Regions from separate parts of the Oceanobacillus sp. AG genome, predicted to be linked through region 1. Evidence: riboswitches for the same ligand, from Rfam matches in the RefSeq annotation. Region 1 holds a riboswitch; the other holds the start of a gene.
What was found. Region 1 has a riboswitch for FMN ahead of ribE (riboflavin synthase). Riboswitches for the same ligand answer to the same signal wherever they lie in the genome.
Positions count from the first base shown of each region.

Region 2: another riboswitch for FMN. It lies ahead of GN217_RS05065 (ECF transporter S component); the one in region 1 lies ahead of ribE (riboflavin synthase).

Region 1 is NZ_WOWT01000039.1:1,969-9,686, reverse strand. It holds gene GN217_RS16890 (sugar O-acetyltransferase) at 1-38, shown strand, start outside; gene GN217_RS16885 (glycine betaine ABC transporter substrate-binding protein) at 242-1,153, shown strand; gene GN217_RS16880 (DnaA N-terminal domain-containing protein) at 1,267-1,632, shown strand; gene GN217_RS16875 (DUF3278 domain-containing protein) at 1,730-2,185, opposite strand; gene GN217_RS16870 (helix-turn-helix transcriptional regulator) at 2,182-2,382, opposite strand; gene ribH (6,7-dimethyl-8-ribityllumazine synthase) at 2,586-3,053, opposite strand; partial or broken gene ribB (3,4-dihydroxy-2-butanone-4-phosphate synthase) at 3,292-3,909, opposite strand; gene ribE (riboflavin synthase) at 3,920-4,576, opposite strand; FMN riboswitch at 4,917-5,061, opposite strand; gene GN217_RS16850 (MerR family transcriptional regulator) at 5,170-5,958, opposite strand; gene dacB (D-alanyl-D-alanine carboxypeptidase/D-alanyl-D-alanine endopeptidase) at 6,642-7,718, opposite strand, start outside.
Region 2 is NZ_WOWT01000008.1:23,701-31,418, reverse strand. It holds gene GN217_RS05075 (M20/M25/M40 family metallo-hydrolase) at 25-1,080, shown strand; gene GN217_RS05070 (S8 family peptidase) at 1,589-5,869, shown strand; FMN riboswitch at 6,194-6,338, shown strand; gene GN217_RS05065 (ECF transporter S component) at 6,537-7,127, shown strand; gene GN217_RS05060 (TraR/DksA C4-type zinc finger protein) at 7,296-7,649, opposite strand; gene GN217_RS05055 (1,4-dihydroxy-2-naphthoate polyprenyltransferase) at 7,708-7,718, opposite strand, start outside.

The DNA.
Region 1 (7,718 bases):
CAGCTAGAATTATTAAACATATTGAGGTAAATGGGTAATCGGATGTAAAAGAAATGATGTCTAATAATTCAAATATAGAAGGGATTTGCAAGATTCTCGACCATAAGCCCACTGAACTTTACGGATTCATTAATATGGCGGAAAATCACGATATAAGCACTTTGCGGTAAAAGATAATCTAGTATACTATCGCCTTGTTAAATGAAATAAATCTAAAAAAGAGAGAGGGCTTGCTGAAACGATGAAATGGATAGGAAAGAAAAGTATTATTTTTATAAGCATACTTACTTTACTTTTATTAGTAGCTTGTCAGGGAGGATCTGATGATAGTGACTCTGCTTCTGGGGAAAAAGAGGAAAACGATGCATCTGAACTGACAGAAATTGTCGGGATTGATCCCGGTTCTGGAACAATGAATATAGCAGCGGAAACGGTAGAAGCGTACAATTTGGATCTAGAGTTGCTGCCGAGTTCAGAACCGGCGATGTTAACGGAACTTCAAGGTGCAATTGCGAATGAAGAACCGATTGTTGTTACACTTTGGGAGCCGCATTGGATGTTCAGTGAATATGATTTGAAATTCTTAGAGGATCCACAAGGTACTTTAGGTGAATCGGAAAATATTCATACAATGGTAAGACACGGTCTTGAGGAGGAGCAGCCAGCAGCTTTCAAGCTCCTAGATAACTTTTACTGGGAAGTAGAAGACATGAATGAAGTAATGTCCAAGTTTGGTCAAAGCGATGAAGTAGAGCCACGCGAGGCAGCGGAAGAATGGATTGCAGATAACCGGGACAAAGTCGAAGTTTGGACGGAAGGAATAGAGCCAGTTGATGGAGAGACTATTGAATTAGGCTATGTGAACTGGGATACGGAACTATCTTCAACGAATGTTGTTGCTTTAATGCTTGAAGAATTAGGTTACACGGTCGAATTGACTCCACTTGATATGGGTATCGCATTCGAAAGTCTTTCAGAGGGAGAAATCGATGGCATGCTTATCGCTTGGCTTCCAGTAGGAGCTGCTACTTATGCCGAACAATATAAAGATGACATTGTTGACCTCGGACCAAATTTAGAAGGTGCTCAGCAAGGATTTGTCGTCCCGGCGTATATGGATATTGATAGTATTGAAGAATTGCCGACGAAATAAGGGGCTTGTCACCTTATTGGATTTTGGTGAATGATGTTGAAGGTCAGATAAGCTATCTGGCTTTTTTTCAAGACTTATTTTGCTACCCTAAATGATTTGGAGGTTAATACATAATGGATGTTGAACAATTATGGTCAGAGGTTTTAGAAAGGATTCAACAAAGAATTCAAAAGGCAAGCTATGATACATGGTTTAAGAATACAAAAGCCGTTGAAATGAAGGACAATCTCTTAATGATAGAAACAGCTAATGAGTTTCAAAGGGATTGGTTGGAGAATCGATATAAGGAGCAAGTTGAGGAACTATTGTATGTACTAACTGGTGAAAGATTAAAGGCTTCCTTTACTATTGGGGAAAAAATGATGATGACAAGTTCTACAACTGAAGCACATTCTCAAACGAAGTATATTGATATATCAGACCTGCTAAAGAAAATTGAAAACCTTGAAAGAAGAGTAAGTGAATTAGAGAAAAAATGAAGTTTTTTGGAACGTTCTAATTTTGAGTTAATAATAAGGGATTTTAAAACGCACTTTTTTCGTCTTAACAGACTGAAGAAAGTGCGTTTTTGTAGGATTATAACAGTTCCTTATTTTTCTTATAGGAACGCTTTAAGGAAATATAACTCGATAAAAACGATACTACACTGACACTTATCAATAAGCCTAAAATTTCAACCCAATTGTTGAGACTCGAAGGTATATTAATGAAAATCAAATACAGTGCCATAAAAATAATAACAAATCCAATTGTTCTAATGCATATCACTCTTAACTCTTTTTTGTACGCATGTTTTGTGGCAATATCTGTATATTCCATCCCGGCTAGTATATATCTTCCTGTTACATAAAAGAGGAAGATGGCAATGGCTGCCAATAAGACAGTTTCCGTGTCCAGATTAAAAAACTTGTTGCAGATCATCATTACAATAAGGGAAAGAAAAAGGATAATTGCTCCTTCCGTGAAAAAGTAAAGCATCTTTTTTTCCTTATATTCATCATCCGGTAATAGAAAGGATATCCAAGATTTCATTGCGTATCGACCTCCCAGAATAATTCGTCCAATGTTTTATTAAGTGACTTTGCTAAATTAATACAGAGCTGGAGACTAGGATTATATTCCCCTTTTTCAATGAGCCCAATTGTTTGCCTGGTGACACCAACCTGGCGCGCTAGCTGCTCTTGTGTCATGGAATTTTTAATTCGAGTAATTTTTACGTTGTTTTTCATTTGTCACCCTACTTTATGAAATGTAAGATATAGATTGCTTTTGTAATTTATATCTTACATCAGAGGGGAGGGGAAAGTCAACTGTGAAATAAAAAGTGTAAGAATTAGACCAACATTCAGGGAGGGCTGACATTCAATAAATCGCGTTATAAAATTAAAGAACCCTCCAAATCAAAAAATTGGAGAGTTCTTCATGCAAGCTGTTATGAAATCTGCTTCATCAAATTCGCCATCTCAATAGCTGCTGTTGCAGCATCCCAACCTTTATTTCCGGCTTTCGTTCCAGCCCGCTCAATGGCCTGTTCAATTGTATCGGTCGTTATGACACCGAAAATAACAGGAATACCATCTTGCATATTAATCGCAGCGACACCTTTAGAAACTTCACTACATACATAATCAAAATGTGGGGTAGAGCCGCGGATTACTGTACCAAGTGTAATAACTGCATCATATTTTTTAGATGTTGCTAACTTTTTTGCGACGATTGGAATTTCAAAAGCTCCCGGCACCCACGCAACATCAATATCATCTTCATTTACACCGTGTCTGCGCAAGGCATCTTCAGCTCCTGCGAGTAGCTTACCGGTAATAAAATCATTAAACCTTCCAACGACAATCCCAATTTTTAAATCGGTTCCTACTAAATGACCTTCGAAAATATTACTCATTTTTCTTCTCCTTCAATGTTTCTCCTATTTGTAATAAAACGAAAACTTCATTCAGTGGAAGTTTCGATGCACAGAACATGTTAGTGTCGACGTTGCGAAACGAATCGCGTTTTTAGTCGACTGCTCCTCCCCCACTGAATTAGCTTTCGTGAATCAGGGTGTTAGCGTCCGTTATCCCCCGATTAGATAGATTTGATTACTCTCTCTATTTTGAGACGGGGTTTTACGAACGATTTCACCGTGATAAAAGAACTTTGCTCGATTTGCGGTATTCTACTAAGTCCTTAATTGTTAAAATAACTAAATCAAAGCGCTCTGCAACTTTTTTCAGTTCCGTACCGCGCGCCATTGTTCCATCTGGGCTCATAATCTCGCAAATTACCCCAACTGGTTCCGCACCAGCAAGTTTAGCTAGATCAACTGCAGCTTCGGTATGACCAGGTCGTTCCACAACACCGCCACTCTTTGCAATCAGCGGAAAAATATGCCCAGGTTTATTAAAATCACTAGCTTTAGCTTCGGGATCCAACATATTTAAGATTGTTGTTGAACGCTCAAAAGCTGAAATCCCGGTATGTGTTGAAACATGGTCAATCGACACGGTGAATGCAGTCCGGTAAGGGTCCGTATTTTCCGGTACCATTAGGGGTAAGGAAAGCTGCTTTGCTTTTTCTTCTTCAATCGGAACGCAAATCAACCCTTTTCCTTCGTTTGCCATAAAGTTAATCATTTTCGGTGTTGCAAATTTGCCTAATGCGAGAAAATCGCCTTCATTTTCCCTGTCCTCATCATCTACTACAATAATTGCTTTCCCTTCTTTTAATTCCTCGATTGCTTGCTCTACGGTTGCGTACAATTTATTCACCTCATCCATTTAAAAATCCACTTTCAGCTAGGGTTGCCTTCGTAATTCCATTCGTTGCTGGTTGTTCTGATCTTTTAGAAAGTAAATTTTCCATATACTTCGCGAGCATGTCACATTCGATATTCACGAAATCACCAAGCTGTTTCTCGCCAATAATCGAGTCTGCTTGCGTGACAGGGATTAGGGAAATGACAAATCCATTGCCTGTAATTTCAAATATCGTTAGTGAAGTGCCATCGACCGTGACAGATCCTTTATCAATAAAATATTTCAGCAATTGTTGATCTGTCTTGATTTCCATGTATTTCGCATTTTCATGACGGCGAACAGAAATGATTTCTCCAGTCCCATCGACATGGCCACTGACAAAATGACCGCCAAATCGACCATTCGCTGCCATTGCCCGCTCTAAATTAACAGGGCTCCCGATCTGTAACGTATGGAGCGTTGTCGCTTTAACCGTTTCGGGCATAACGTCAGCTGTGAAATAGCCTGGTCCATGTTCATGAACAGTTAGACAGACACCGTTCACCGAGATACTGTCCCCGAGACTCACATCGGACAGAACTGTCGTACATGCGATTTTAAATTGTAATGAATTGGGATTTCGCTTAATGGATTGGATTGTTCCAATTTCTTCCACAATTCCAGTGAACAATGGAATAAAACCTCCTTCTAGAGATCACGTGTAATCTTCTGCTTTTGTAAAATAATGTATTTGAATTCTTTCCACCGCGGGGCGTTTGGGTGGTAAGGAAAGAGTTTGGTTGGAGTACGGTTTTTATAAACATGCATACATTTAAGAAATACGGAAATATGCGAGGATGCATAAAAGAATTCCGTTTGTTCTTGCATATGCCATTAGGAGTAAGGCTTCTGTTGTAACCGTATCAATTAAAATGCGCGATTGAAGCTATTTCTCTATATTAATTTACTCTCTGCAGCTCCTTTCTGTTTTAAAAGAGAGAATACTAGAATCGGCATCGCATAAATTTTCGCAACAACTTCTCCCATCCAGACTGTAACTGTCGGTGCTGGAATTACACCAGCTCCACCGTCTCCTAAAGAGTACGGGTCACGGACTTACAAGCATAACACTTGAACACCGCCGGTAAGGAGTTTCACCTTGCCCCGAAGTTATTGGAAAATATTATACTACTATTAAAGTATCATGTTCAATAAAATGTGGCAACTGGCTGTACCTATTTGGCGAAATGGAAATACGTTTATCCCTAACTCTATGATATTCATTTATTCCTCATTTTCCTTATACAATGCCTCCATTTCCTCGCCAATTTTCATTAAATAGGATTCTTGTTCAGAGGTAAGCATGGTAGGGAACTGAAAATCCATTGTCTCCTGAGCCATTAACTCCTGCGCCTTTTCCAGTTCCATCGCAAAGGCTTCTTTATCCTCAACATGTCTTGTTGCCAGTTCGGTTAGTCCCATTAGTAATTCAAAAGCTTCTGGTGAATTTGCAGGGACATTATCTTGTATCAATTTTTCTAACTTAGCTAGCCAATCAAGCATTTCCACGTCCAGTTGTTGCTGGTATTCTTTTGGCAGGGAAAAGTATTCTTTAGCAACCGATTCCGGGAGATACTCTTTCGCCCATTCCTTCAGATCTTCCTCATGTTCCATTTGAAAAAGTAAAGAACTTAACACTGTCCAATTGATTGATTTTCCTGCCTTGAGTAAGTTTTGTACTCGCTCGACAGCTTCGATTGCCTGATTTAATTCATCCCGCTTTTCGGTTAAAAGTTTATGCTGCCAAGGTAATGATTTCTCGAGCTGCGCAGCACCATCCATTTCATCTTTTATGAAATCTTTGATCTCTTGTAATGGATAGCCCAAAAACTTTAGTGATTGAATTTGTTGCAGCTTCGCAAGTTCATTTAATCCGTAAAGTCTGTGGCCTGATTCATTTCTTTCAGTTGGTACGAGTAAACCTAACTCTTCATAAAAACGTAAGGTGCGTACGGTTATTCTGGCCCGCTTGCTGAATTCACTGATTGAAAACTTAGGTGCTTCATGATTCATAAAAAATCCCTCCATTTTATCAGATATTAAGGGTCTGTAATCCCCCACTGAATGAGTTTCGCTTTATTGTTAATTATAAGTTATCATGTAACGTAACGGAGGGGGCAAGGGGGAAAGGCTAATTTGTTTGGAAAATCGAGAGTAATTCTGAAATTGCTATAGATAAAAAAACTTAAATAAATGAGTACTGTAAAAATCCAAACTACTTGAGATGATGCATTCTTTGTATAAGAAGGTGTCTTCGCCTGAACGACTCCGAATTCGTTAATTTCGTGTACATAGAAGGTGCCTAATCGGATGAACGACTCCTGTTCCGTTAATTTCGTGTATTAAGAAGACGCCTAATCGCGTGAACGACTCCGAATTCGTTAATTTCGTGAACTTAGAAGACGCCTAATCGCGTGAACGACTCCGAATTTGTTAATTTCGTGCATTTAGAAGGCGCCTAATTGCGTGAACGAACTCGATTCCGTTAATTTCATGTACATAGAAGGTGTCTAATCGTCTGAACGAACTCAATTTCGTTAATTTCATGTACTTAGAAGGTGCCTAATCCATTCCGTCATGCTCGTACAATTAAAAGATGGTCTAACCACCTAAAAGAATCCGATACCTAACGTTTAGTTCGATTATAAAGCATCTAAAAAAGGAAAAGGACATGCAAATTAGCGCACGTCCAACTATCATTCCATAAATTCATTCCCTGCTAGCATCGTCACAATTTCATTCTCAATTTCCTGCATCGCTTCACTTGGGCCTAAATGATTATTAATCAGAATGGAAAAAATAAGTTTTTCTCCGTCTAGACTCGTCACATAGCCAGATAATGTAGACACTCCCGTGATCAAGCCTGTTTTTGCTTTTACATTTCCTTTGGCGGGTTCTGTAGTCAAACGATTACGTAATGTCCCACCCACAAGTCTATCTTCTTCTCCAGCAACAGGCAGGGAGTCCTCAAACGCGTCAAACCAGCTCTTATTCTGGATTTCATATAAAATTTGCGCGATATTATTTGCTGAAATCAGTGTCTTATGCGACATTCCCGAACCATCACGAAGGAGGAAGGATTCTCGTTCCACACCAAGTTCCGTCACAACATCTTCCATTACTTCAAGACCTTTATCCCAAGTCCCTGCCCCGTGCATTTGCTTCCCCATTTCCTTCGTTAAAGTTTCCCCAATTCCATTGTTACTTAATTTCATAAAGGGTACGAGTAACTCGGAAAGTGGAATGGATTTTTTACTAGTAATGATCTTGGCTTGTTCGGGAGTCGCTCCCGCCACATCACGGGATTCATCCGTAAATTGAATTCCCTCTTCAGCTAGAGCGTCACGGAATACAGTAAGTACATACCCGGCTGGTTCCCACACCGAGACCCAAGAACGTGATACTGTTCCGTCTACAGGCATTGTTCCTTCCACGATTATGTTATTCGTCCCATGCTCCCGCTCAATGGAAATCTCTTGAGCCTCTCCTGCTTGCACGAGTTTTGTCTGATTGACAATTGTGACATAATCGGTTTCGGGAATTACCCTGACTTGGGCTTTTCCTTCCGCATTTTCACTAGGCATCACCTCAACAATCACTGTTCCCGCATCATAATCTTCATTAGGTGAAAGGGTTAGAGCAGAAACTTGGGAGCCCGTATGAAACGGCTCATCCGACCAGTTTAAATCCTGGGAAAGTCGTATATTATCATACCACGTATCATCGCCAACAAGGTCGCCATCAATGGTTTCAATTCCTTGGGCTTTTAGTTC
Region 2 (7,718 bases), on a different contig from region 1:
CAAATGACGATTAGGAGGAATTAAATGACAATGTTCAATCAAGATTTTCTGATGGAATTATTAAATACCGCTTCCCCATCCAGTATGGAGATGGATATTCAACGGAAATGGATGGCATACGTTAAAGAATTTGCTGATGAAGTGCGTACAGATAACGCTGGTAACGTGATTGGAATCCTGAACCCGGAAGCCCCGTTTAAAGTATTGCTGGCAGGACATAGTGATGAAATCGCCCTTGTCATCAACCGTATTGATGAACAAGGATTTCTGCACTTTGATAAGGTGGGTGGGATTAATCCAAAGGCAGCAGTCGGAATGCGAGTCGATGTCTTAGGATACAATGGTAAAGTTACCGGTGTTATTGGAGTGAATGCCCAGCATCACGGTGGCTTAAAAGATGATTTCACTTTAGCGGATTTATTTATCGACTGTGGTTATAAAACAAAAGAAGAGGCGGAAAAAGTTGTTCAAATCGGCGACCTCTGTGTATATAAGACAGAACCGGAAATCTTGCAGGACCGGTATATTGCCGGAAGAGGACTTGATAACCGGACAGGATCTTTCATCGTTGCAGAAGTTTTGAAGCGCCTTGCGGATAAAAATCTTCAAGTCGGAGTATATGCGGTGAGCACAGTAAATGAAGAAACAAATATGGGTGGTGCCTATTTTGCTGCAGCAGGAATTGAACCGACAATGGCAATTGCTTGTGATGTGACTTTTGCAACAGACTATCCTGGCGTGAATAAGAATAAATATGGAGATATTAAGCTTGAAGGCGGCCCAGTACTTGCAAAAGGTGCACCGATTAATATTAAAATAAACCAGCTTCTCGAAAAAGCGGCAGCAGATTTACAGCTGAACGTACAATATGAGCTGACTCCAAGGCATACAGGAACAGATGCAGACCGAATGCGCTTGACTGGAAAAGGTGTCCCTGTTTCCCTTGTTTCCCTGCCATTACGTTACATGCATTCCCCGGTAGAAACGACAAGTATTAAAGATATAGAAGAAGAAATTACCTTGCTTGTAGAGATGATTTCAAACCTTTCAGGTGACGAGAGCTTAAACCCACTTGATTAAAGGTGAAATAGTTTAGTGGCGGATAGACCTACCAATTAAAAAAGGTATGAGGAGAGTCTCACTAAATTGGTTAAAAACAGTGATCAAATACAGGAGAAAAGGCCTTGTTTTCTTAAACTTAGAAAACAAAGGCCTTTTTCTTATGTATCGGTTAGGTCAAATCTATCATTTTTCTGTTCGCTAATCTTAGAAATTCTCTATTTGCAGTCCTTTTTCCATAAATTATAGAAAAAATAACATGAATTCTATTAAATCCTCCTATTTTCTATCGAAAGGCCCATGAAGAGAAAGAGGAAAATATAATGCATATCTATCAATTTTGAGGACCCGGTAAAATAGTGACATAATTCGACACTTTATTGTAGCTAATCCTACTATACTAGGATTAACACCTAGAATTTACCTGTCGCTAATTTCTGGGGAAATCGACAAATTTAAAAAAAGGGGAGGTTGATTTAATAAAACGTCGAAACTCCGGAAAGAAATTTTAAAAAGGGAGGAAAAATCTTTGAGAGTTAAGCGCAAAAGACGAACGAAAGCTTTCAGTATTGCAGCAATTGTAGTCATGATCGTATCACTCATCCTGCCGGGTGCCGGACTTGCGAAATCAAAAAGCGAAGTTAGCCATTCGTTGAATGATTCGCGTGAGCTTCAAGAACAGAAAGTGAATGAGCGTCTATTGGAGAGTTTCAAAGATGATGAGTTTGTTACTTTTCTAGTCAAGTTTACAGATAAGGCTGCAGTAGAAGATGTAGCGAAAAAGATGAGAGAAGATGCGGCAAAATCAAATCTATCACTGAGTCAAGCAGAACATATGCAACGATCAGCTGTAATTGCTGAATTAAAAGAAACTTCCTTTGCATCACAGCAGCACGTGACAGAGTATATTGAACAGGAAATTGAAAACGGAAATGCCAAGGATTTTGTTTCCTATCATATTGTGAACGGCATGGCAGTCACAGCTACGAAAGAGGTTGCCGAAAAAATCGCTACTTTTTCTGAAGTGGAAAAATTACTGCCAAATGAAGTTCGACAGTTGAACACAACGGTATCGGAAAGAGCGGAAAAAGAAGAAGCAGAACTTGCGAATGTCGAATGGAACATTGAACGGGTCGGTGCTCCAGCTGCTTGGGAAATGGGGATCGATGGAACAGGCATGGTTGTGGCGAGCATTGACTCTGGCGTTCAGTGGGACCACCCAGCATTGAAAGAAAAGTACCGCGGTTATGATGCAAGCACGGGTGATGCGGATCACACGTATAGCTGGTTTGACGCTACGGCCGGAGAGGATACTCCGTACGATGATGACGGACATGGTACACATGTAACCGGGACGATGGTCGGGTCTGAGCCGGATGGTTCGAACCAAGTTGGAGTCGCTCCTGGTGCGAAGTGGATTGCTGTTAAGGCATTTACGGCAGCGGGTGGAACGGATACAGATTTACTTGCTGCAGCTGAGTGGATTATGGCTCCAGGCGGAGATGTCTCGCAAGCTCCTGATGTAGTGAATAACTCTTGGAGTGGTGGTTCGGGAATGGATGAATGGTATCGGGATGTTGTCATTGCCTGGCGCGCAGCAAATATTTTTCCTGAATTCTCAGCTGGTAATGTAACATTAACGAACCCAGGTGGGCCAGGTTCGGTTGCTAACCCGGCAAACTACCCGGAATCTTTTGCGACAGGCGCAACGGATGTTAATGATGATTTAGCTAATTTCTCTTTACAAGGACCATCTCCTTATGACGAGATTAAGCCTGATGTTTCAGCGCCAGGGGTGAATATTCGCTCAAGTGTACCTGGCAGTGGGTATGAAGGTGGTTGGAATGGAACTTCGATGGCAGGACCAGCCGTTTCAGGAGCTGTAGCGTTAATAAAACAAGCAAATGCGAATTTGACAGTTGATGAAATCGAGGAAATTCTATCTACTACGGCAACACCATTAACGGACGATACATTCCCTGAGTCACCGAATAACGGATATGGCCACGGACTGCTGGATGCATATGAAGCAGTATCTTCCGTTGTTTCCGGACTAGGTGTCATTGATGGGGCTGTAAGTAAAGATGGAGAGGATACAGAAGCACCAACTTATAGTCATGATGCCCCTGAAGTGATATATGCGGGTATGGATCTTGATGTAACAATTACTGCAGAAGATAATATAAGTGTAACCTCTGTAGAACTTGTCTACGAAGATAACCGGATCGAAGCGAAGCGGGTATCTGGAGATCATTTGTCAGGTGAGTACACGGTAACTGTTCCAGGTGAGGATATTGAAGAGGGAACATTTGAGTATCACTTTGAAATCAATGATTTCGGATATAATTCGGTAACAACCGATTCCTACAGTGTAACGGTAGAACCAGGAATTACAGTAGGTTATTTTGAGGACTTTGAAAAGGCACCTAGCGGATGGACGGTATTCGGAGAAAATAGCAGTTGGGAACACGGAATCCCAACTTCCGGACCGGGTGAAGCCTTTTCCGGTGAAAATGTGTATGCAACAAATTTAAGCGGAACCTATAATAACTATGAAAATTCAACATTAGTCATGCCGCCGATTGATTTACCTGAAGGAGAAGCGTATTTACAATACAGCCAGTGGTACAATCTCGAGAATAACTGGGATTACGGGCATGTGTATATTTCTAGTGATATGGAAAACTGGGAACAGTTAGAGCGAATCACTAATGTTTCCGATGGCTGGATTGAGTCGGAAATTGATCTATCTGATTATAGCGGGGAAAGAGTTTATATCGGATTTAATCTGACTTCTGACATCAGCATTACCCGAGATGGTTGGTATATTGATGATGTTGGGCTTGCTGATACGTCAAGAAGTGAGTCAGCACAAGCACCGAACATCGGAATGAATTCTTCCGCTGGATTATTGTTAGGCCTTAATAGTATCGGAATGAAGAAGGCCCCAATTGATCCTGATAAACTAAAACCAGCATTTCCAGATGAAAAAGAATCGGTTAAAGAAGATGCAATTACACCTGCCGCTTTACCATTGGCAGCGACTGTCAGCGTGCTTGAAAGCGGAAGGTCAGTGAATACGAATCCTGCAGATGGGTCCTTCTCTATTACTCATGCTGCTGGTGACTTCACCGTAGTTGCAGAAAGTTATGGTTATCATCCTGCAGAAGAAAATGTAACAGTCGAGGCAGATGAATCTACAACAGTTAACTTTACTCTAGAAGAACAAGATGAATACACCGTTTCAGGTACGGTAACTGATGCAGTAACTGGTGAGGGAATTGCAGACGCTACACTTCTAATTGTAGAAGATGCGAATGTGGAAGCGGTTACGACAGATGAAAATGGTTCCTTTACGATCACTGCTTATGAAGGCGTATATACGCTAAAAGTACTAGCTCGTGGCTATCATGGAGCAGAAGTAGAAGCTGACTTTACTTCTGATGGTACGATTAATATTGAATTAGAACCTTTCTACACCGTTCCGGGCGGAGAGATTGGCTATGATGATGGAACAGCGGAAAATGCTCGTGCATTCTATGATGCTGGTAATGGCTGGGCAGTTCGTATGTCCCTTGATGAAGGACAAGAATCGGCAATTGTAACGGATGGGGTTTTCCAATTCCATGATGACGATTGGCCAGTTCCAGGAGGTACGGAATTTGCCGTTGAGGTATGGGATGCAAGTGGGCCGGATGGCACTCCAGGTGAGCGAATTGCCGGTCCAGTTGAAGCAGAGGCAATTCGGAGTCTGGATGAGTGGACGGTTGTTGACTTAAGTGAACATGCGATTCAAGTAAATGGTGATTTCTATATGGTCTATATTCAACGAGATGTGAATACAAATGCACCGGGTCTAGCAACAGATGAAAACGGGCCGAACGCAGAAAGAAGCTTCCAATATGTAGGCGGTGCATGGAATCAATCCCCGGCAGATGAAGGGAACTATATGATCCGTGCCAGAGTAAACTACGAGGTGGAAGAAGCGGTCATTACGTCTCCCGAAGATGGACTAATCACGAATGAAACAGAAGTTACTGTAGAAGGTACTGCTTCACCGACTACCTTCATTAAATTAGTAAATAATGGAGAAGAAGTAGATACAGTTGAAGTTGGAGATGACGGTAAATTTGCAATTCCTGCAACGCTTGCGGAAGGTGATAATGAGTTGGTTGCGGTCACCATACTGGATGATACAGAAATTATGGAATCCGAACCTGTAACAGTTGTCTTGGATACAGAAGCGCCAGCACTCACCATCGACAATCCTGAAGACGGCGAGAAAACAAATCGTGAAACTGTTACGGTAGAAGGAACAGTTGAGGATGCTAATCTTGATTATGTCGAGGTAAACGGACAGCGCGCTAAGATTGATGATGGGAATTACTCTCTGCGAATTATTCTTGATGAAGGGATAAATGACATTGAAGTTACAGCGGCCGACTTGGCGGGCAATTCAACGTCTGAAGCTGTATCGTTGGATGTCGACTTCACACCTCCTGCAATCGAGAATCTGACGCCTGAAGAAGATGTGTACTTGGGTGCAGGGGAAAGCGTGAAGTTCGAATTTGACAGTGAGCCTGGCTTAAAGTCCACATTTGTCGTCCATATGCCGCTCACGAATGTGAATTCCAACCCGACTGAATTACCGATGATGGAAACATCTGAAGGACATTATGTCGGCTACTGGACAGCAACAAGCAATGTTGTTGCAGAAGGAGCAGTTATCGAAGTAATCGCAGTCGATGATTATGGGAATGAAACAAGAGCTCAAACAGACGGGAAACTATTTATTAATACAGATGAATGATGGGGAAGGTGCGGCGATCTTGCCGCACCTTTTTCTTGGATAAGCTTAGGAATTTGCGGTTAACAAAATTTATTAGGCACTTCAGCAAAGCCTAAATATATTACTTCTTGAGTTAGCTTGCAACACGACGAGCAGCTATCAAACTTCACACTCCTCCAACCGATAAAGAAGAATTCCGATTGGCTTACCAGAGGCTTAGTCGCTCTAATACCCTTGTGTGAAAGTCAACACTTACTGTAAGAACACTTCCTTCTTTGCTTGAGCACGTCTCTTGCAATTTATTAAAAATGTAGTATACTTATTGTTAGTAATTGAATAATCGATTCTAATCTTCGGGGCAGGGTGCAATTCCCGACCGGCGGTGAGGGGTATACTTACTCTAAGTCCGCGAACCATAATTTCAATTCTTATGGTTGATCTGGTGTAATTCCAGGACCGACAGTTACAGTCTGGATGGGAGAAGATGTCGAGCCAAATCAAGGTGCTTTTTCGTGTACCTTCATTTACTCTTGTATTCCCAAACCCTAAAGCCCCATTTACGGCTTTAGGGTTTTTCTGTCTTAAAAGAAATTTTAAGACGCTGGAACAGAAGAGTTGTCAAAATGGCAAGGCGATCCTTCATCACGAGTTAGAATCGGTTAGCAAACGATGAAGGAGGAAGATGGAGATGCAAAAATCTGCAAAGCAATCTTCAAAGTTATTAAAACTTATTATTTTAGCACTGCTAGGATCAATCGCGCTTGTTTTATTTTTCTTGAATTTCCCGCTGCCGTTCCTACCACCATATTTAAAAATTGATTTTAGTGATGTACCGGCATTGATGGCTTCACTTATTTTTTCACCACTTGCTGGTGTAGCTGTCGTTCTCATTAAGAACGTGCTTTATTTCGCGGTGTCTGGATCAGGAGACCCGGTCGGTGTTCTAGCTAATTTTCTTGCAGGTGTAATGTTTGTCCTTCCAGTTTCACTTATTTATCATAAGTTCCATAAAGGTGTAAAATCGATCGTTTCCGGCTTAGTTACAGGAACAATCGTTATGGCAGTTGGAATGTCTGTATTAAATTATTATGTTATTCTGCCTGCTTATGCATGGTTTATGGGATGGGATATGAGTGAACAAATGGCGTGGGGCGCCGTTCTTGTTGGGGTGTTTCCATTTAACTTGCTGAAAGGAATTATTGTCGGAATGTTATTTGTTCCCGTGTTCATAAAAATGCGCAGCTGGATTGAACAGAAACAAACAAATTTAGCTGCATAATATACATTCAAAAAAGGTTCATCTCAAATAATTGAGGCTGAACCTTTTTTCATGTTTTGGAGAAATATAATAGAACCTGATTATCTGGCAAGGGCTGTACTTTTTAAAAAGAATAGTAGGCAAGGTCATTGGCGAATGATCCTGCCTACTATTCTTAGGTGTGTTTTTTTATTCTTCTTCTACAAGTGTTTTTGCAGTTGGGATAGCATCAAGTCTTTCCTCCGGTATTGGCTTTTGTGATACGACACTCATACCATACGTTTTATTATCAATCCGCTCCAGCGCATCATCAATCGCTTGTAACCGTTCCTTGTGAACGAGTTCCATTCCAGCATCACGCTCTTGTTCAAACTGTTCTGTACCCAGGTCAGCTGGATGATTGCCATAATCAGACAGCTCTTGGATCGAGTCGTTCGGTGATTTATTAGTAGATTGACTGGAAAGCTTTTCCGTTTCCGCTTTTAACTCGAGCAACCGCTTACGGAAATAAGCTAATTTATCATCCGAAAGATAGGTCTTCATCAAAATCGCTCCTTTTCATTCAGGCAACATTCAAGAAATTAAGCAGTGACAAGCACGCTTAGACAAATG